DNA from 3 places in the Streptomyces sp. NPDC089915 genome. Region 2 is predicted to be linked to each of the others. Evidence: riboswitches for the same ligand, from Rfam matches in the RefSeq annotation. Region 2 holds a riboswitch; each other region holds the start of a gene.

Evidence for each region. Region 2 has a riboswitch for thiamine pyrophosphate ahead of thiO (glycine oxidase ThiO). Riboswitches for the same ligand answer to the same signal wherever they lie in the genome.
Region 1: linked by a shared signal. The riboswitch ahead of AB0O29_RS28010 (thiamine ABC transporter substrate-binding protein) and the one ahead of thiO (glycine oxidase ThiO) in region 2 are both predicted to bind thiamine pyrophosphate.
Region 3: linked by a shared signal. The riboswitch ahead of thiC (phosphomethylpyrimidine synthase ThiC) and the one ahead of thiO (glycine oxidase ThiO) in region 2 are both predicted to bind thiamine pyrophosphate.

What each region holds. Positions count from the first base shown of each region.
Region 1 covers NZ_JBFBGN010000126.1:8,830-15,117, forward strand. The annotation lists gene rlmN (23S rRNA (adenine(2503)-C(2))-methyltransferase RlmN) at 1-928, shown strand, start outside; TPP riboswitch at 949-1,075, shown strand; gene AB0O29_RS28010 (thiamine ABC transporter substrate-binding protein) at 1,164-2,264, shown strand; gene AB0O29_RS28015 (iron ABC transporter permease) at 2,321-3,937, shown strand; gene AB0O29_RS28020 (ABC transporter ATP-binding protein) at 3,937-4,959, shown strand; gene AB0O29_RS28025 (cytochrome P450) at 4,967-6,217, opposite strand; gene AB0O29_RS28030 (FAD-dependent oxidoreductase) at 6,233-6,288, opposite strand, start outside.
Region 2 covers NZ_JBFBGN010000143.1:10,184-16,471, forward strand. The annotation lists gene metF (methylenetetrahydrofolate reductase [NAD(P)H]) at 1-451, opposite strand, end outside; gene thiE (thiamine phosphate synthase) at 591-1,229, opposite strand; gene AB0O29_RS29410 (Rv2175c family DNA-binding protein) at 1,309-1,674, opposite strand; gene AB0O29_RS29415 (FAD/NAD(P)-binding oxidoreductase) at 1,802-3,022, opposite strand; TPP riboswitch at 3,138-3,250, shown strand; gene thiO (glycine oxidase ThiO) at 3,248-4,432, shown strand; gene thiS (sulfur carrier protein ThiS) at 4,429-4,629, shown strand; gene AB0O29_RS29430 (thiazole synthase) at 4,635-5,429, shown strand.
Region 3 covers NZ_JBFBGN010000004.1:79,184-85,471, reverse strand. The annotation lists gene AB0O29_RS02705 (helix-turn-helix domain-containing protein) at 1-376, shown strand, start outside; gene AB0O29_RS02700 (SsgA family sporulation/cell division regulator) at 474-926, shown strand; gene AB0O29_RS02695 (YibE/F family protein) at 955-2,427, opposite strand; TPP riboswitch at 2,500-2,644, shown strand; gene thiC (phosphomethylpyrimidine synthase ThiC) at 2,639-4,426, shown strand; gene AB0O29_RS02685 (aldo/keto reductase) at 4,549-5,598, shown strand; gene AB0O29_RS02680 (glycosyltransferase) at 5,595-6,288, opposite strand, start outside.

The DNA of each region.
Region 1 (6,288 bases), on a different contig from region 2:
CGAGTGGACGGACATCCCGGCCGGCTCGCGCGAGAAGCTCCAGCAGGAGCTGCTGCCCGAGCTGATGAACGTCGTGCGGCACATCAGCTGCGACAACGACACCACCCGCAAGACCCTGTGGAAGCTGCACGACGGCACGCTCGTCGAGTCCGTGCTGATGCGCTACCCCGACCGGGTGACCATGTGCATCTCCTCGCAGGCCGGCTGCGGCATGAACTGCCCGTTCTGCGCCACAGGCCAGGCCGGCCTCGACCGCAACCTTTCCACCGCCGAGATCGTGCACCAGATCGTCGACGGCATGCGCGCCCTGCGCGACGGCGAGGTCCCCGGTGGCCCGGCCCGCCTGTCTAACATCGTCTTCATGGGCATGGGCGAGCCGCTCGCGAACTACAACCGCGTCGTCGGCGCCATCCGCCGCCTCACCGACCCGGAGCCGGACGGCCTGGGCCTGTCGCAGCGCGGCATCACCGTCTCCACCGTCGGCCTGGTCCCGGCCATGCTGCGGTTCGCCGACGAGGGCTTCAAGTGCCGCCTCGCCGTCTCCCTGCACGCCCCGGACGACGAGCTGCGCGACACCCTCGTCCCCGTGAACACCCGCTGGAAGGTCCGCGAGGTCCTCGACGCGGCCTGGGAGTACGCCGAGAAGTCCGGCCGCCGGATCTCCATCGAGTACGCCCTGATCCGCGACATCAACGACCAGGCCTGGCGCGGCGACCTGCTCGGACGCCTGCTCAAGGGCAAGCGGGTGCACGTCAACCTGATCCCGCTGAACCCGACGCCGGGCTCGAAGTGGACCGCCTCGCGACCCGAGGACGAGAAGGCCTTCGTCGAGGCCATCGCCCGCCACGGCGTGCCCGTGACCGTACGGGACACCCGCGGCCAGGAGATCGACGGTGCGTGCGGACAGCTCGCCGCGAGCGAGCGGTAGGCTGGCCCGCGTACATCTGCATATTCCGACAGGGGAGCGCCACAGCGCTGAGAGTGCGGCACACGTTTTTGGATCGAGCACCGTGGCCGCAGACCCTCTGAACCTCGCCCAGGTCATTCTGGGTAGGAAGTTCGGTCACCACCTCAAGCTGTTGCGCCCTGCCCGGGCGCCCCGCTCCACCAGAGCGCCCGGGCGGGGCCGCGTCTTCTCCTGGTCATCCCAGGAGGAATGAACCGTGAGCACCACCAAGAAGATCGCGGGCGCGGCGCTGGCCGCCGCCCTCGGCGTCAGCACGCTGACCGCGTGCGGCGGCGGCACCAAGAAGGACGACGGGGCCGCCGAGAGCGGTGCCCCGAAGTCCAAGACCGTCACCCTCGTCTCCCACGACTCCTTCAACGTGACCGACTCGGTCCTCAAGGAGTTCGAGCAGCAGAGCGGCTATACCGTCAAGGTCCTCAAGTCCGGGGACGCCGGCGCCGCCCTGAACCAGGAGATCCTCACCAAGGGCTCCCCGCGCGGCGACGTCTTCTTCGGTGTCGACAACACGCTCCTCTCGCGCGCCCTCGACAACGGGATCTTCACCCCGTACGAGGCCAAGGGCCTGGCGGAGGTCAAGCCCGAGTACGTGCTCGACAAGCAGCACCGGGTCACCCCCGTCGACTCCGGCGACATCTGCGTCAACTACGACAAGGCCTACTTCGCCGACAAGAAGATCGCCCCGCCGCAGACGCTGGACGACCTGCTCAAGCCCGAGTACAAGAACCTGCTGGTCACCGAGAACGCCGCGACCTCCTCGCCCGGCCTCGGCTTCCTCCTCGCCTCCGTCGGCAAGTACGGCGAGGACGGCTGGAAGGACTACTGGACCAAGCTGAAGGCCAACGGCGTCGAGGTCGTCGACGGCTGGGAGCAGGCCTACAACGAGCGCTTCTCCGGCTCCGCCGGCGGCAAGAAGGCCAAGGGCGACCGTCCGCTGGTCGTCTCCTACGCCTCCAGCCCGCCGGTCGAGGTCCTCTACGGCGAGCCCCAGCCGGCCGAGGCCCCCACGGGCGTGGCCACCGGCACCTGCTTCCGCCAGGTCGAGTTCGCGGGCCTGCTGAAGGGCGCGAAGAACGAGGAGGGCGGCAAGGCCCTCATCGACTTCCTGATCGGCAAGAAGTTCCAGGAGGACATGCCGCTCCAGATGTTCGTGAACCCGGTGGTCAAGGACGCGAAGCTGCCGGAGGTCTTCACCAAGCACGGCGTGGTGGTCGAGAAGCCGGAGAACGTGGCCCCCGAGACCATCGCGAAGAACCGTGACCAGTGGGTCAAGGCATGGTCCTCGATCGTCGTGAAGTAGTCCGCGACGGCTCCCCGAAGGAGAGCGGGCGGGCCACCGCCGTCAGGCTGGCCCTGATGGCCGTGCCGCTCGCCTTCTTCGGGCTGTTCTTCGCCTACCCCGTCGCCGCCATCGTCGGCCGCGGGTTCAGGACGGACGAGGGCTGGCGGTTCGGGCGGATCGGCGAGGTCCTCGCCCAGCCGGACATCGCCGGCGTGCTGTGGTTCACCACCTGGCAGGCGCTCGCCTCGACCGTGCTCACCCTGCTCGTCGCGCTGCCCGGCGCGTACGTGTTCGCACGGTTCTCCTTCCCCGGCAAGCAGCTGCTGCGCGCCCTGGTCACCGTCCCCTTCGTGCTGCCGACCGTGGTCGTCGGCACGGCCTTCCTGGCCCTGGTCGGGCGGAACGGGCTGCTGGACGAGGTGTGGGGCGTCCGGCTGGACACCACCGTGTGGGCGATCCTGCTCGCCCACGTCTTCTTCAACTACGCCGTCGTCGTCCGCACGGTCGGCGGGCTGTGGGCCCAGCTGGACCCGCGCCAGGAGGAGGCCGCCCGGGTGCTGGGCGCCGGGCGGTTCGCGGCCTGGCGGCGGGTGACCCTGCCCGCGCTCGCCCCGGCGGTGGCGGCGGCCGCGCTGATGGTGTTCCTGTTCACCTTCAGCTCCTTCGGCGTCGTGCAGATCCTCGGCGGCCCCTCGTACGCCACGCTGGAGGTCGAGGTCTACCGGCAGACGGCGCAGCTGCTGGACCTGCCGACGGCCGCGGTGCTGACGCTGGTGCAGTTCGCCGCCGTCGGGCTGATCCTCGCCGTGCACGCCCGGACCGTGCGCCGGCGGGAGACCGCGCTGCGGCTCGTCGACCCCGCGCGCACCGCGCACCCGCCGCGCGGCTGGGCGCAGCGCGGGCTGCTGGCCGGGGTGCTGCTGACGGTGGCGCTGCTGATCGTGGCGCCCCTGGCCGTGCTGGTGGAGCGGTCCCTGGACGCGCCGGGCGGGTACGGGTTCGGGTTCTACCGGGCGCTCCAGGAGGCCGGGGCCGGTGGCGGAACGTTTCTGGTGCCGCCGCTGGAGGCCATCTGGAACTCCCTGCAGTACGCGCTCGCCGCCACCGCCATCGCCCTGGCCGTCGGCGGGCTCGCGGCGGCGGCGCTGGCCCGGCGGGCGGGCCGCTTCGTCCGGGGCTTCGACGCGCTGCTGATGCTCCCGCTCGGGGTGTCCGCCGTGACGGTGGGCTTCGGGTTCCTGATCACCCTCGACGTGCCCCCGCTGGACCTGCGCACCTCCTGGATCCTGGTGCCGCTGGCGCAGGCGCTGGTCGGGGTGCCGTTCGTCGTGCGGACCATGCTGCCGGTGCTGCGGGCGGTCGACGGGCGGCTGCGGGAGGCCGCGGCGGTGCTCGGGGCCTCCCCGCTGCGGGTCTGGCGGGAGGTGGACCTGCCGCTGGTGCGGCGGGCGGTGCTGATCGCGGCGGGCTTCGCCTTCGCGGTCTCGCTGGGCGAGTTCGGCGCGACGGTGTTCATCGCCCGGCCGGACCACCCGACGCTGCCGGTGGCGGTGGCCCGGCTGCTGGGGCGGGCCGGGGAGATGAACTACGGGCAGGCGATGGCCCTGAGCACGATTCTGATGCTGGTGTGCGCGGTGTCCCTGCTGGTGCTGGAACGGCTGCGACCCGACAAGACCTCGGGAGAGTTCTGATGACCCTGCTCCGGCTCGAAGGGGTGACGGTCCGCTTCGGCGACCGGGCGGTCGTGGACGCGGTGGACCTGGAGGTCGCCGAGCACGAGACCGTCTGCGTGCTGGGGCCCAGCGGCAGCGGCAAGTCCACCCTGCTGCGGGTGGTGGCCGGGCTCCAGCCGCCCACCGCCGGACGGGTGCTGCTGGGCGGCGCCGACCAGGCCGGGGTGCCCGTGCACCGGCGGGGGGTGGGCCTGATGTTCCAGGACCACCAGCTGTTCCCGCACCGCGACGTCGGCGGGAACGTGGCCTTCGGCCTGCGCGTCCGGGGCTCCGCGAAGGCGGAGTACGCGGAGCGGGTCGCCCGGCTCCTGGACCTGGTCGGGCTCCCCGGGGCCCAGGGCCGGGCCGTGGCCTCGCTGTCGGGCGGTGAGCAGCAGCGGGTCGCCCTGGCCCGGGCGCTGGCGCCCTCGCCGAGGCTGCTGATGCTGGACGAGCCGCTCGGCCAGCTGGACCGGGGGCTGCGCGAGCGGCTGGTGGTCGAGCTCCAGGGGCTGTTCTCGCGGCTGGGCACCACCGTGCTGGCGGTCACCCACGACCAGGGCGAGGCCTTCGCGCTGGCCGACCGGGTGGTGGTGATGCGGGACGGGCGGATCGCGCAGGCGGGGACCCCGCTGGAGGTGTGGCAGCGGCCGGCGTCGGAGTTCGTGGCGCGGTTCCTCGGCTTCGAGAACGTGGTCCCGGCCACCGTCTCCGGGGGCGCGGCCGCGACCCCGTGGGGGAGGCTCCCCGTGCCGGCGGGCTCCCCGGAAGGCGAGCGGCGGCTGCTGGTCCGCCCCGCCGGGGTGGTGCTGGGCACGGCGGGGCTGGACTGCGTGGTGGAGTCCCGTACGTTCCGGGGCACCCACGTGACGCTGCTGCTGCGGCCCGAGGCGGGGCCCGTCCTGGAGGCGGAGTGCGCCCTGGCCGCCGCGCCGGCCCCGGGGGACCGGGTCGCGGTGGCCTTCACGCCCTCCGAGGTGGTCGTCCTTCCCGCGGCCTAGGGCCGGCCTAGGCCGCCCGGATGCCGTCGACGGCGATCGGCAGGTGGCGCGGTCCGCGCAGGACGGCGTTCTGCCGGTAGGGCGGCGGGTCCTCCAGCAGCCGGGGGTTCTCCAGCCTGCGGGCCAGCTCGCTCAGGGCCAGCGCGGCCTCCAGCCGGGCCAGGGGCGCTCCGAAGCAGCTGTGGATCCCGCTGCCGAGGCCCAGGTGCTGGACGTCCGGGCGGTCGGGGTCGAAGCGGTCCGGGTTCTCGAACCGCTTCGCGTCGCGGTTGCCGGAGGCCAGGATCAGCCAGAGGGAGGAGCCCTTGGGGATGGTCACCCCCGCCACCTCGATGTCGGCCAGGGTGCTGCGCTGCGGCAGCAGCTGCACCGGGGGCTCGTAGCGCAGCAGCTCCTCGACCATCGGCACCGCGATGTTCGGATCGGAGCGCAGCCGGTCCAGGTGCTCCGGGTGGCGCAGCAGGGTGAGCATGCCGTTCGTGATCAGGTTGACGGTGGTCTCGTGCCCGGCGATCAGCAGCAGGGCCGCCGTGCTGAGGACCTCCATGGTGCTCATGGTGCCGTCCGGTCCCTGACCCGTCGCCAGCTCCGAGAGCATGTCCCCGGTCGGGTTCTTGCGCCGCTCCTCGATCAGCCCGGCCAGGTACATGCCGAGTTCCATGCGGGAGTCCTGCGTCTTCTTCATGCGTTCGGCGGGGTCGGCGTCCGGGTCGGGGTCGAGGCTCGCGGCGAGGGTGTCGGCCCACACGTGGAAGCGGGCCTCGTCCTCGGGCGGCACGCCCAGCAGCCGGCAGATGACCGTCACCGGGAAGGGGTAGGAGAACTCCTCGACCAGGTCGACCCGGGCCGGGTCGCCCTTCTCCACGATCGTGTCGATCAGCCCGGTCACGATGCCGCCGAGTTCACCGCGCATCTCCTCGACCCGGCGCGGGGAGTGCGGGGGACCGAAGGGGCGGTTCGTCATCCGGCGCAGCCGGTCGTGGTCGGGCGGGTCCAGCTTCAGGAAGGAGGGGGGCAGGACCTGCCCCTCGTCCTCGTCGCCCTCGTTCAGCGGGTCGCCGGCCACCGCCGTCAGGTTGCGGGAGTCGGAGCTGATGCGCGGGTCGTGGAGCAGGCCCTTGATCTCGTGGTAGGTGCTGATGACGTACGGGCCCTCGCCGTCGTGGAACACCGGGGTCGCGCGGAGCTCCTCGTACAGCGGGTACGGGTTGGCACGGCTGGAGTAGTCGAGGATCTGCCGCAGGATGCCTTGGGTCATGAGGGGTCCTCGTGCTCAGTTGTGCGCCGGAGTGAAGGTCATCCGCCGGTCGGCCGGCGAGTAGCCGCTCA
Region 2 (6,288 bases):
CGGACTCCTTCAGCAGGCGCACGAGGTCGGCGGCGTAGTCCACGCCCTCGGGGTGCTTGACCCAGGGACCCATGGGGTCGCCCGGCGGGTCCCCGCGCAGCGCGAGCATGTTGCGGATGCCGGCGTCGGCGAACTGGCCGATCACGTGGCGCAGCTCGGCGATGGAGTGGTCCACGGCGGTGAGGTGCGCGACGGGGGTCAGCGTCGTGTCGGCGGCGATCTGCTCGGTGGCGCGGACGGTGCCGCCCCGGGTGGAGCCGCCGGCACCGTAGGTGACGGAGACGAAACTCGGGGAGACCGCCTCGATCCGGCGGAGCGCGTTCCAGAGGTTGCGCTCGCCCTTCTCGGTCTTGGGAGCCCAGAACTCGAAGGAATACGAGGCTCCGGACGCGAGGAGGTCGCGGACCGTGTGTGCACGGTCCGACCAGGTGGAAGCGGTACCAAGGGCCATATGGGCAGGTTAGACGCGCCCCGGCGGACGCCGAAGCGCTGTCCATCCATTGGACAGATTTTTGGACACCCTGGCGCGGGCTCGACCAGGACTCGAACGGTCCGCGAGTACGCGGCGCGGGCGGCCGGCCCGGGATCCGCTAGGCGAGGCGGGCGCGGACGCGCTTGGCCAGGTCGGCGGCGGCCGCGCCGGGGTCCGAGGCCTCGGTGAGGGCGCGGACGACCACGACGCGGGTGGCGCCGGCGTCGAGGACCTCGTCCAGGTTGCCCGCGTCGATGCCGCCGATGGCGAACCAGGGGCGGTCCTGCTCCAGGGAGGCCGCGTAGCGGACGAGGCCGAGGCCGGGGGCGTAGCGGCCGGGCTTGGTGGGGGTGGGCCAGCAGGGGCCCGTGCAGAAGTAGTCCACGCCGGGCTCGGCGACGGCGGCGTCCACCTCGGACTCGGCGTGGCAGGAGCGCCCGATCAGGACGTCCGGGCCGAGGATGGCGCGAGCGGCGGGGACGGGGATGTCGCCCTGGCCGAGGTGCAGCACGTCGGAGCCGATGGCGTGCGCGACGTCGGCGCGGTCGTTGACCGCGAGGAGCTTGCCGTGCCGGCGGGCCGCCTCGGCGAAGACCTGGAGGTGTTCGAGTTCCTCGCCGGCCTCCATGCCCTTGTCGCGGAGCTGGACGATGTCCACGCCTCCGGCCAGCACGGCGTCGAGGAACTCGGGGAGGTCGCCCTGCCGCTTGCGGGCGTCCGTGCACAGGTAGAGCCGGGCGTCGGACAGCTGCTGCATGGGAGTACCCCCTGGTGATAGCGGTGTGCGGGCGGGCCGAGGGTACCCCGGCCCGCCCGCACACCTGTGGATCAGCCGGTCAGAGGGCGAGCGCCTGGGCGCGCCGCTTCACCTCCGTGCCGCGATTCTCGCGCAGCGCCTGCACGGGGGTGCCGGGCAGGGTCGGATCCTCGGTGAAGAGCCATTCCAGCATCTCCTCGTCGGAGAAGCGGTCGTCGCGCAGCACGGTCAGCAGGCCGACGAGTCCCTTGACGACCTTGTCGCCGTCGATGAACTGGGCCGGAACCTGCAGGGCGCGGTTCTCGCCCCGGCGTACGGCGATGAGCTGCCCTTCCTTGACCATCTGGCGGACCCTGGTCACCTCGAGGTCGAGCATCTCCGCGATGTCGGGGAGGTACAGCCAGGAGGGGACGAGGGCATCGATCTTTGCGTCAATCTCGGTCACGGACACAAGCCTGCCACCTCGGCGGAGCCGCCGGTACCCGGCCCCGTCCGTCCGGGTCCGTCCCCATGGGCGGGGATCCGCCCGGATCGGGGGGCCGCGTCCGGTCACGGCCCCCGCCGGGGGTGCGTCAGGCGGCCGCCGACTTCAGCGGGACGGCCGGGTCGGCCACCTTGGCCGGATCCACCGGGGTGCCCGCCTCGATCAGCCTGCGGCCCTGGGCCAGGTCCCGGGGGCGGCCGACGGCCAGGACGGCGACGAGGACGCCCTCGCGCAGCCAGCACACCGACCAGCCGTCACCGTCCGGGGCGCCGCGCCACAGCAGGGTGTCGGCGCCGCCGTGGTGGCCGGCGTACTGGACGAAGCGGCCGAACTGCTCGGACCAGAAGTACGGCACGGGGTCGTAGGCCTGGACGGCATCCCCCGCGACGATGTTCGCGGCGACCGCGCGGGGGCCCTGGAGGGCGTTGTCCCAGTGGTGGACCAGCAGCCGGGTCCCGTAGCGGGCCGAGGGGAAGGAGGAGCAGTCGCCGACGGCGTACACCCCGGGCAGGGAGGTCCGCAGGTGGGCGTCGGCCGTGACGGAGCCGTCCGGGCCCCGCTCGACCCCGCTCCCGTCGAGCCAGTCGGTGGCGGGGCGGGCGCCGATGCCGACGACGACGGCCCCGGCGGGCAGCTCGCGGCCGTCGGCGAGGAGCACCCGGCCCTCCTCGACCCCGGCCACCCGGGCTCCGGTGATCAGGGTGGCGCCGGCGGCCTCGTACCAGCGGGCCATGGGGGCGGCGACCTCGGCGGGCAGGGCTCCGGCCAGGACCTGGTCGGCGGCCTCGACGACGGTGACGGCGCAGCCGGCCTCGCGGGCGGCGGTGGCGAACTCGGCGCCGATCCAGCCGGCCCCGACGACGACGGCGGCGGGGGCGGCGGCCAGCACGGGGCGCAGCCGGGCGGCGTCGTCGAGGGTGCGCAGCAGGTGGACGCCGGGGACACCGCCGGCGCCGGGCAGGGTCAGGGGGGTGGCTCCGGTGGCCAGCACGAGGACCTCGTACGGGACCGGGCCGGCCTCGGTGTCCACCTCGTGGTCGGCGGCGCGCAGGCCGGTGACCTCCGTCCCCAGGCGCAGGGTGATGCCGAGGCCCTCGAAGTCCACGTCGAAGGCGGAGTCCTCGGCCTTGCCGAGGAGCACCGCCTTGGACAGCGGGGGCCGGTCGTAGGGCTGGTGGGGTTCGGCGCCCAGCAGGGTCACGGGGCCCGTCCAGCCCTGTTCCCGCAGGGCCACCGCGGTCTGCACCCCGGCCATTCCGGCGCCGACGATCACGACACCGGGCTTCGTCTGTTCCGTCTGCTCGCTCACACGGTCAGCCTAGTCACCTGACGGCCCGTCAGGAAAGCCGGGTCGGAACGGCGGAGGGAGGCGGGCGGAGGGAGGCAGCCTTACCCGGCACCGGCCCCGGGGTTACGCTGGCCACCGTACCTATCGCGGGAGTCCGGGCGCACCGGGCTGAGAGGGAGGCTGGCCGGCCTCCGACCGTACGAACCTGATCCGGGTCATGCCGGCGAAGGGAGGGGCTGGACGCCCATGCACGCATCCGACAAGGGATCCGACCACCGGGGCGATGACGTCCTCGTCATCGGTGGCGGCATCATCGGCCTGGTCACCGCCTGGCGGGCGGCCCGGCGGGGGCTGCGCACCGCGCTCGCCGACCCCGACCCCGGCGGCGGCGCCGCCCGGGTCGCGGCCGGCATGCTCGCCGCCGTCACCGAACTGCACTACGGCGAGGAGACCCTGCTCGGCCTCAACGTGGCCTCCGCCGCCCGCTACCCGGAGTTCGCCGCCGAGCTCACCGAGGCCAGCGGCGGCATGGACCTCGGCTACCGGGCCTGCGGCACCCTGGCCGTCGCCCTCGACGCCGACGACCGCCTCCACCTGCGCGAACTCCACGCCCTCCAGCGCCGCTGCGGCCTGGAGTCCGAATGGCTCACCGGCCGCGAGTGCCGCCGCCTGGAGCCGATGCTGGCCCCCGGGGTACGCGGCGGACTGCGCGTCGACGGGGACCACCAGGTGGACCCGCGCCGGCTCGCCGCCGCACTCCTGGCCGCCTGCGAACGGGCCGGGGTGACCATCCACCGGGCCGCCGCACGCCGGCTCCTCGTCACCGCCGACCAGGCCCGCGGAGCACTGCTCGACGACGGCACGGAGCTCCGCGCCGACCAGGTCGTCCTGGCCGCGGGCTCGCTCAGCGGCCGGCTGGAAGGCGTACCGGAACAGGTACTGCCACCCGTACGGCCCGTCAAGGGACAGGTGCTGCGCCTGGCCGTCCCGCCCGCCTACGCCCCGTTCCTGTCCCGGACGGTACGGGCCGTCGTGCGCGGCAGCCACGTCTACCTCGTACCGCGCGAGAACGGCGAGCTCGTCGTCGGCGCCACCAGCGAGGAACTCGGCTGGGACACCACCGTCACCGCCGGCGGGGTCTACGAGCTGCTGCGCGACGCCCACGAGCTGGTCCCCGGCATCACCGAGCTCCCACTGGTCGAGACCCGGGCCGGGCTGCGCCCGTGCTCCCCCGACAACGCGCCGCTGCTCGGCCCGACCGACCTGCCCGGGCTGCACCTGGCCACCGGCCACTACCGCAACGGCGTCCTGCTGACCCCGCTCACCGGCGACGTGATGGCGGAGCTGCTGACCACCGGCGCCGTGCCGGAGATCGCCCGCCCCTTCACCCCCCGCCGCTTCTCCTCCACGCGTCAGGAGTCCTTCGCATGACCATCTCCGTCAACGGCGAGCCGCGCGAGATCGCGGCCGGCACCACCCTCGACGCGGTGGTCGCCACCCTGACCACCGCCCCCTCCGGGGTGGCCGCCGCCCTCAACGAGACCGTCGTCCCGCGCGGCCGGTGGCCGCACACCGCCGTCGGCGACGGCGACCGGGTCGAGGTCCTCACCGCGGTCCAGGGAGGCTGAGCGCGATGGCCGACGACCTGTTCACCCTGGGCGGCCGGACCTTCTCCTCCCGCCTGATCATGGGCACGGGCGGAGCCCCGAGCCTGGAGATCCTCGAACACGCCCTGATCGCCTCCGGCACCGAGCTGACCACCGTCGCGATGCGCCGCCTGGACCCGACGGTCCAGGGCTCGGTCCTGTCCGTGCTGTCCCGGCTCGGCATCGCGGTCCTCCCCAACACCGCCGGCTGCTTCACCGCCGGCGAGGCCGTACTGACGGCCCGGCTGGCACGGGAGGCACTGGGCACGGACTGGATCAAGCTGGAGGTGGTCGCGGACGAGCGGACCCTCCTGCCGGACGGGGTCGAACTGCTCGACGCGGCGGAGGTACTCGTCGACGAGGGCTTCACCGTCCTCCCCTACACCAACGACGACCCGGTGCTGGCCCGCAAGCTGGAGGACGTGGGCTGCGCGGCGATCATGCCGCTGGGCTCCCCCATCGGCTCCGGCATGGGCATCCGCAACCCGCACAACTTCGAGCTGATCGTGGAGCGGGCCGGGGTCCCGGTGATCCTCGACGCGGGAGCGGGCACGGCCTCGGACGCCGCCCTGGCTATGGAGCTGGGCTGCGCGGGCGTCATGCTGGCCTCGGCGGTGACCCGCGCCCAGGACCCGGTCCTCATGGCGGCGGCCATGCGCGACGCCGTCACGGCGGGCCGCCTGGCCCACCGCGCGGGCCGCATCCCCCAACGCCGCTTCGCGGAAGCCTCGTCCCCGGCGGAAGGCCGAGCCGACCTGGACCCGGAACGCCCGGCGTTCTGAGGAGGCGGGGCCGCGGGCGGGCGGCTCGCGGCGGGGGCCCGCCATCTCCCCCTCGAGGTGCCGGGGGCGGGGCGGCGGCTGCCCACCCGCCTCCCCGGGTGCAGGCCGGTGGGCTGGGGGCGGGGTCCCGGCGGACGGGGCTGGACAGCCGGGCGGGGCCAGGAGGGTCGGGATCTGAGCCGGGCGGTCTCAGGGAGGGTTGGGGGTTTCCCGCCAGTCTCATCGTCCTTCCGCGTCGGGCCGGTCAGTCAAGAGCGCTCCTTCGTCGCGTCGCTACGCGATGTCGCTACGCTCCACCCTTGACAGCCCGACCCGCCACGAAACGCCGAAGACTGCCGGGAACCCCCCAAAGGAACGGGACGGATGTAGATCAGAGGACCGGCGGGATCAGCGACCAGCCGGGCAGACCGGGGGCCGGCAGACCGGGCATCCGGCCCCGTGAGCTGTAAGCGGCATCCGATGCCGCCCCACGCAACAGATCGCTACGCGCTCCTCATTTCTCGGCGTCCGGCGGCCGTCTGTGGCCGCTACCCGCACGAGATGCCAATCGGGCCGTCCTCCGGGCCGGTGGGCGCGTCAGATCGCTACGCGCTGCCCATATTCCGGCGCCTGCGGACTGTTTTGGGCTGGTACCGGCACCACAGGCCAACCGGCAGGGCATCCCAGCCCAAGACGTCGGCGAGCCGCCGAGTAAAGAGAAGCGCGTAGCGATCCGATGCGCCCACCGGCCCCGGATGCCCATCTCGTTGGCCTTTTGTGCGGGTAGCGGCTCCAGGCGGGCTGCGGACGCTAGGCAATGAGAAGCGCGTAGCGATCTGACGCGTCCATCGGTCCCGATTGCCCATTGAGGGGGCCGGAT
Region 3 (6,288 bases), on a different contig from region 2:
GTGGGCCGACTTCCGCGCCACCGCGCACGCGCACGCCATCGGCCAGTGCCTGCTGGGGCAGTTGGACGAGAAGACGCGCAGGGACTACTACGACCGTCATCCGGTCGAGGGCATCACGCCGTACACCGTGCGGGACATGCGCACGCTGGAGGACCGGATCGGCTCCCTGGAGCGGATGCAGCCGGTGACCGAGCGTCAGGAGTACGCCCTGGGGACGGTCTGCGCGGCCATCCCGATCACCGCCGGGGACGCGGCCGCGACCATGGCCATTTCTCTACCTGTGCACCAGGAATCGCGCTTGCTCTATGTAGTCGATCGACTACGGAGTGAAGTAGGCGCGCTGTTGAGCACCCTCTCCTTCTCTATCAGTATCTGAAAACTCACTCCTTGTGATCTGCTCGCGCTTCCACCACCCTTGTCAAGAGGGCCCTGGGGGACCATTCCTGGCCACTTCCACTACAGCGGGGTAGGCAATGCGCGAGTCGGTACAGGCAGAGGTCATGATGAGCTTCCTCGTTTCCGAGGAGCTCGCGTTCCGTATTCCGGTGGAGCTCCGGTACGACGCCCGTGACCCCTACGCCGTACGCCTGACCTTCCACCTTCCCGGAGACGCCCCGGTGACCTGGGCGTTCGGCCGGGAGCTGCTCCTCGACGGCATCAACAGGCCGTGCGGCGACGGGGACGTGCACATCGCCCCCACCGATCCGGGAGCGCTCTGCGACGTCCACATCCGCCTCCAGGTCGGCGGCGACCGGGCCCTGTTCCGGGCCGGCGCCGCCCCGCTCGTCGCGTTCCTCGACCGGACCGACCGGCTCGTTCCGCTCGGTCAGGAGCGCAGCCTCGGCGACTTCGAGGAGACCCTCGACGAGGAGCTCTGCCGGATCCTCGCCGAGGCCCAGCAGCAGAACGAGCAGAACGCGGGCTGAACCCCCGGCTCCGGGAGCTTCCCCGCCCTCAGCGCTTGCGCCGCCGGCCCCGCCCGCCGCGGGCCGGCGCCGCGGCCGGGGCGGGGGCGCCGGCGGGGCCGGTCCGGTCCGCGGAGACCACCAGCGCGGCCAGCGCCGTGGTCACCGGGACCGAGGCGACGAGCCCGATCGAGCCCACGAGGGTCCGTACGATCTCCTCGGCCACCAGCTCGCTGTTGGCCACCGTGCCCATGCTGCTGTTCGCGATGGAGAACAGCAGCAGCAGGGGCAACGCGGCGCCCGCGTAGGCCAGTACGAGCGTGTTCACCACGGACGCGATGTGGTCGCGGCCGATCCGGATGGCCGCCCGGTACAGGGCGCGGGGGCCCATCTTCGGGTCCGCCTGGTGGAGTTCCCAGACGGCCGAGGTCTGGGTGACCGTCACGTCGTCGAGGACGCCGAGCGATCCGATGATCACGCCCGCGAGCAGCAGACCGCTCATGTCGATGTTCGGGTAGAGCCCGTGGATCAGCCCGGTGTTGTCGTCCGTGTTCCCGCTCAGGAACGCCCAGCCGATGAACAGCGAGCCCAGCAGCCCGATCAGCAGCAGTGAGACCAGGGTGCCGAGGACGGCGACCGAGGTGCGTGCGGTCAGCCCGTGGCACATGTAGAGGGCGATCAGCATGATCGCGCTGGCTCCGACCACCGCGACGACCAGGGGGTTCGAACCCTGCAGGATCGCCGGGAGGATGAAGAGGGTCAGCACCCCGAAGCTGACCACGAGCGCGATGAGCGCGAACAGTCCGCGCATCCGGCCGACGACGACCACCGCGACCGCGAAGACGGCCGCCAGGAGGGCCATCGGGAACTTCCGGTTCAGGTCGATCACGGAGTACTGGAGGTCGCGCGGCGCGTCCGGCGCGTAGGCGACCACCACCTCCTGGTCCTTCTCCAGCTGTCTCGGCGCGCCCGGCTGGACGATCTCGAAGAAGACGCGGCCCTTGTCCGGTCCGGTGCCCACCTCGACGGTGGCCCGCTTGCACGACCCGGCCTGCGCGCCGCGTCCCTCGGGGGCGGGGGTGCTGCCGGTGGGGGGCACCTGCGAGGCGTTCACCGACTTGCAGTCGACGTTCGAGAGGGCGACCACCTTGCCCTGCTGGGTCTGGCGGTCGAAGCCCACCCCGGTGCGCTCGTGGGCGGGGGCGCCGCCCGGCCACAGCACCACCATGCCGACGCAGACGGCGGCGGCGAAGGGGATGAGGACGGCGGAGATGACCTTGCGCAGGTGCTTGGAGACGGGGGCCGCCGGCCCGTGGCCGTGACTGTGGCCGTGGCCGTGGCCGTGGCCGTGGCCGTGGCCGTGCCCATGCCCTTGTCCGTGGCCTTGTCCGTGATCGGGGGATCCGTGGCCGTGGGAAGGCCCCTCGCCACCGCCGGCCGCATGTCCGTGGGACGCATGCTCGTGGCCGGTGTGGCCCAAGGGGTCTGTGGGCTCGTTGGGGGGCTGCGGCGAGGTCGTCACCGGCAGATCATCGCAAGAGATGAGGGGGCCCACTGTTCAGCACGCCACAGATGACGCTAGCGTGGGGGCTACTTTGCACAACGCGGGAGCTCGGAGCACCGGGCTGAGAGGGCGCTGATCACCGTACGCGCATGAGAATGCGTACGGGAGGAGGCTGCGTCGACCGCCGAACCTGTTACCGGGTAATGCCGGCGTAGGGAGATCAGGTCTCATGACCATTCAGGACGCACGCACGCCTGCCGCCGGCGAGAACGCCGACGGCCAGACCGAGCGCCAGCCCGGCTGGCACAAGGGATACCTGGCGGGTTCCCGCCCGGACATCCGGGTGCCGGTCCGCCAGGTCCACCTCACCAACGGCAAGGACGTCACGCTCTACGACACGTCCGGTCCGTACACCGACCCGCAGATCGAGACCGACGTGCGCCGCGGCCTGCCGCCGCTGCGCGAGAACTGGATCATCGGCCGCGGTGACACCGAGGAGTACGCGGGCCGTCCCGTGCGCCCCGAGGACGACGGCATCAAGCACACCTCGCCCCGCGGTGGCCTCAAGAACCTCGACGCGGTCTTCCCGGGCCGTCCGCGCCTGCCGCGCCGGGGCCGTGGCGGCCAGGCCGTCACGCAGCTCGCGTACGCCCGCCGGGGCGAGATCACCCCGGAGATGGAGTACGTCGCGCTCCGCGAGAACGTCTCCCCCGAGGTCGTTCGCGAGGAGATCGCCGCAGGTCGCGCGGTGCTTCCGGCCAACGTGAACCACCCGGAGATCGAGCCGATGATCATCGGCAAGCGGTTCCTGGTAAAGGTCAACGCCAACATCGGCAACTCGGCCGTCACCTCCTCCATCGAGGAGGAGGTCGACAAGATGACCTGGGCCACCAAGTGGGGCGCCGACACGGTCATGGACCTCTCGACCGGCCGCAACATCCACACCACGCGTGAGTGGGTCCTGCGCAACTCCCCCGTCCCGATCGGCACCGTGCCGCTCTACCAGGCGCTGGAGAAGGTCGACGGCCGTGCCGAGGACCTGACCTGGGAGATCTACAAGGACACGGTCATCGAGCAGGCCGAGCAGGGCGTCGACTACATGACGGTCCACGCCGGCGTGCTGCTGCCGTACGTGCCGCTGACGGCCCGCCGCAAGACCGGCATCGTCTCGCGCGGTGGCTCGATCATGGCCGCCTGGTGCCTGGCGCACCACAAGGAGAACTTCCTCTACACGAACTTCGAGGAGCTCTGCGAGATCCTCGCGGCGTACGACGTCACCTACTCGCTCGGTGACGGCCTGCGCCCCGGCTCCATCGCGGACGCCAACGACGCGGCGCAGTTCGCCGAGCTCAAGACGCTGGGCGAGCTGAACACGATCGCCAAGCGGCACAACGTGCAGACGATGATCGAGGGCCCGGGCCACGTCCCGATGCACAAGATCAAGGAGAACATCGACCTCCAGCAGGAGATCTGCGAGGAGGCGCCGTTCTACACGCTCGGCCCGCTCACCACGGACGTCGCGCCCGCGTACGACCACATCACCTCCGGCATCGGCGCCGCGATGATCGCCTGGTGGGGCACCGCGATGCTCTGCTACGTGACGCCCAAGGAGCACCTGGGCCTGCCCAACCGCGACGACGTGAAGACCGGCGTCATCACGTACAAGATCGCGGCGCACGCGGCCGACCTGGCCAAGGGCCACCCGGGCGCCCAGGAGTGGGACGACGCCCTGTCCGACGCCCGGTTCGAGTTCCGCTGGGAGGACCAGTTCAACCTGGCCCTCGACCCGGACACGGCCCGCGAGTTCCACGACGAGACGCTCCCGGCCGAGCCGGCGAAGACCGCCCACTTCTGCTCCATGTGCGGTCCGAAGTTCTGCTCGATGAAGATCTCCCAGGACATCCGCCGTGAGCACGGCGGGGACCTGAAGGCCGATGAGATCGAGGCGGGCATGGCGGAGAAGTCCGCCGAGTTCGCCGCCTCGGGCAACCGCGTCTACCTCCCGCTGGCGGACTGATCCGGCCGGACGGACCGGCCCGCGGCCTCATGGGGGGAGCCGCGGGACGGTCGGTCCGGACCGCGTGAAAAAGGGTCTTGCGCTGGAGTGCGCTCCAGCTCCTAGAGTGCGGCCGCATGACCATGCGATACCGGAATCTGGGCGGGACCGGCATAGAGGTGAGTGCCCACTGCCTCGGCACGATGATGTTCGGGGCGGTGGGGAACCCGGACCACGAGGACTGTGCGCGGATCATCCACGCCGTCCTTGACCAGGGCGTCAACTTCGTGGACACCGCGGACATGTACTCCGCGGGTGAGTCCGAGGTGATCGTCGGCAAGGCACTCAAGGGGCGGCGTGACGACGTCGTGCTCGCCACCAAGGTCCACTTCCAGATGGGAGAGGGACGCAACCGCAGCGGCAACTCGCGCCGCTGGATCGTTCGGGCCGTCGAGGACAGCCTGCGCCGGCTGGACACCGAGTGGATCGATCTCTACCAGGTGCACCGGCCCGATCACTCGACCGACGTCGAGGAGACCCTGTCCGTCCTCGGCGATCTCGTCAGGGCCGGGAAGATCCGGTCCTTCGGCTGTTCGACCTTTCCCGCCGAGGAACTGGTCGAGGCCCATCACGTCGCCGAGCGGCGGGCGCTCCCCCGGTTCCGGACCGAGCAGCCGCCGTACTCGATCCTCGCGCGCGGCATCGAGGCCGATGTGCTGCCGGTCGCCCGCCGGTACGGGATGGGCGTGCTCACCTGGAGCCCCCTCGCCTCGGGCTTCCTGAGCGGGAAGCACCGGCTCGGCGGTCCGGTCGATCTGACCACGGGCCGGGCGAAGCTCCACCCGGCCCGCTTCGATCCGGCCCTCCCGGGCAACGTGGCCAAGCTGGAGGCGGTGGAGAAGCTCCTGGGGATCGCCGATGACCTGGGGTGCACCCTGCCGGAGCTGGCGGTGGCCTTCCCGCTCGCGCACCCGGCGGTCACCTCGGTGATCATCGGGCCGCGCACCATGGAGCAGTTCCAGTCGCTGTCCAAGGGGGCGGGGCTGGTCCTCGACGACGAGGTGCTCGACCGGATCGACGAGATCGTCGCGCCCGGTGCGAACCTCTACCACCCGGACGGTGTCTGGCTCCCGCCGGCGCTCACGGACGCCGCCCAGCGGCGGCGCCCGCTCGGAGACCGGGCCGCGGGCTAGGCCGGCGCGGGCGATGTTTCACGTGAAACGGAGCGGTGTTTCACGTGAAACGTCCCTGGGCCCGCCTTGGCCCGGGCGAAGTCCAGGTTGGCCGTGACGCGTTCGCGGTGCTCCTCGGGGAGCCTGCCCTCGCCGAGGAGGCGCTCGCAGAGCTCCAGTGACTCGCGGTACTCGCCGACCCAGTAGGCGGCGATGGCGAGCTCGTCGAGGGCGCGCCACTCGTGCCAGGCGTACTCCACGAACAGGATGTCCTTCGGGTACGGGACGCGGACGGCCTGCCGGGCGAACATGTAGGCCAGCGGCCAGCGCTCCTCCACGCGGCAGATGCCCGCGAGGTCCCCGATGGCCTCGGCGCGCGAGGGGCGGCTCTCGAACGCGCGGAGGTAGCGGTCCGTCACCTCGGCCGCCGGACGGCCCAGGCCGGCGGCGGCCCGTGCGGCGTAGACCCGGGCGAGGTAGGTCTCCTCGTGGAAGCCGGCCATGGCCGCCCGGCGGTCGTAGGCGGCGAGGGACTTCTCCTGCTCTCCCGCGTCGCGCCAGCTCTGGCCGAGGTAGAACATGTAGCGGGCGTTGCCGGGCTCCTTGGCCAGGCCCTCTTCGAGGATCGCCGCATCGCGCAGGTACTTCTGCCGCTGGCCGCCCTCCCGGAGCCGGGCGCCCCCGCCGATGCTGAGGATGTGGGCTCCGGCG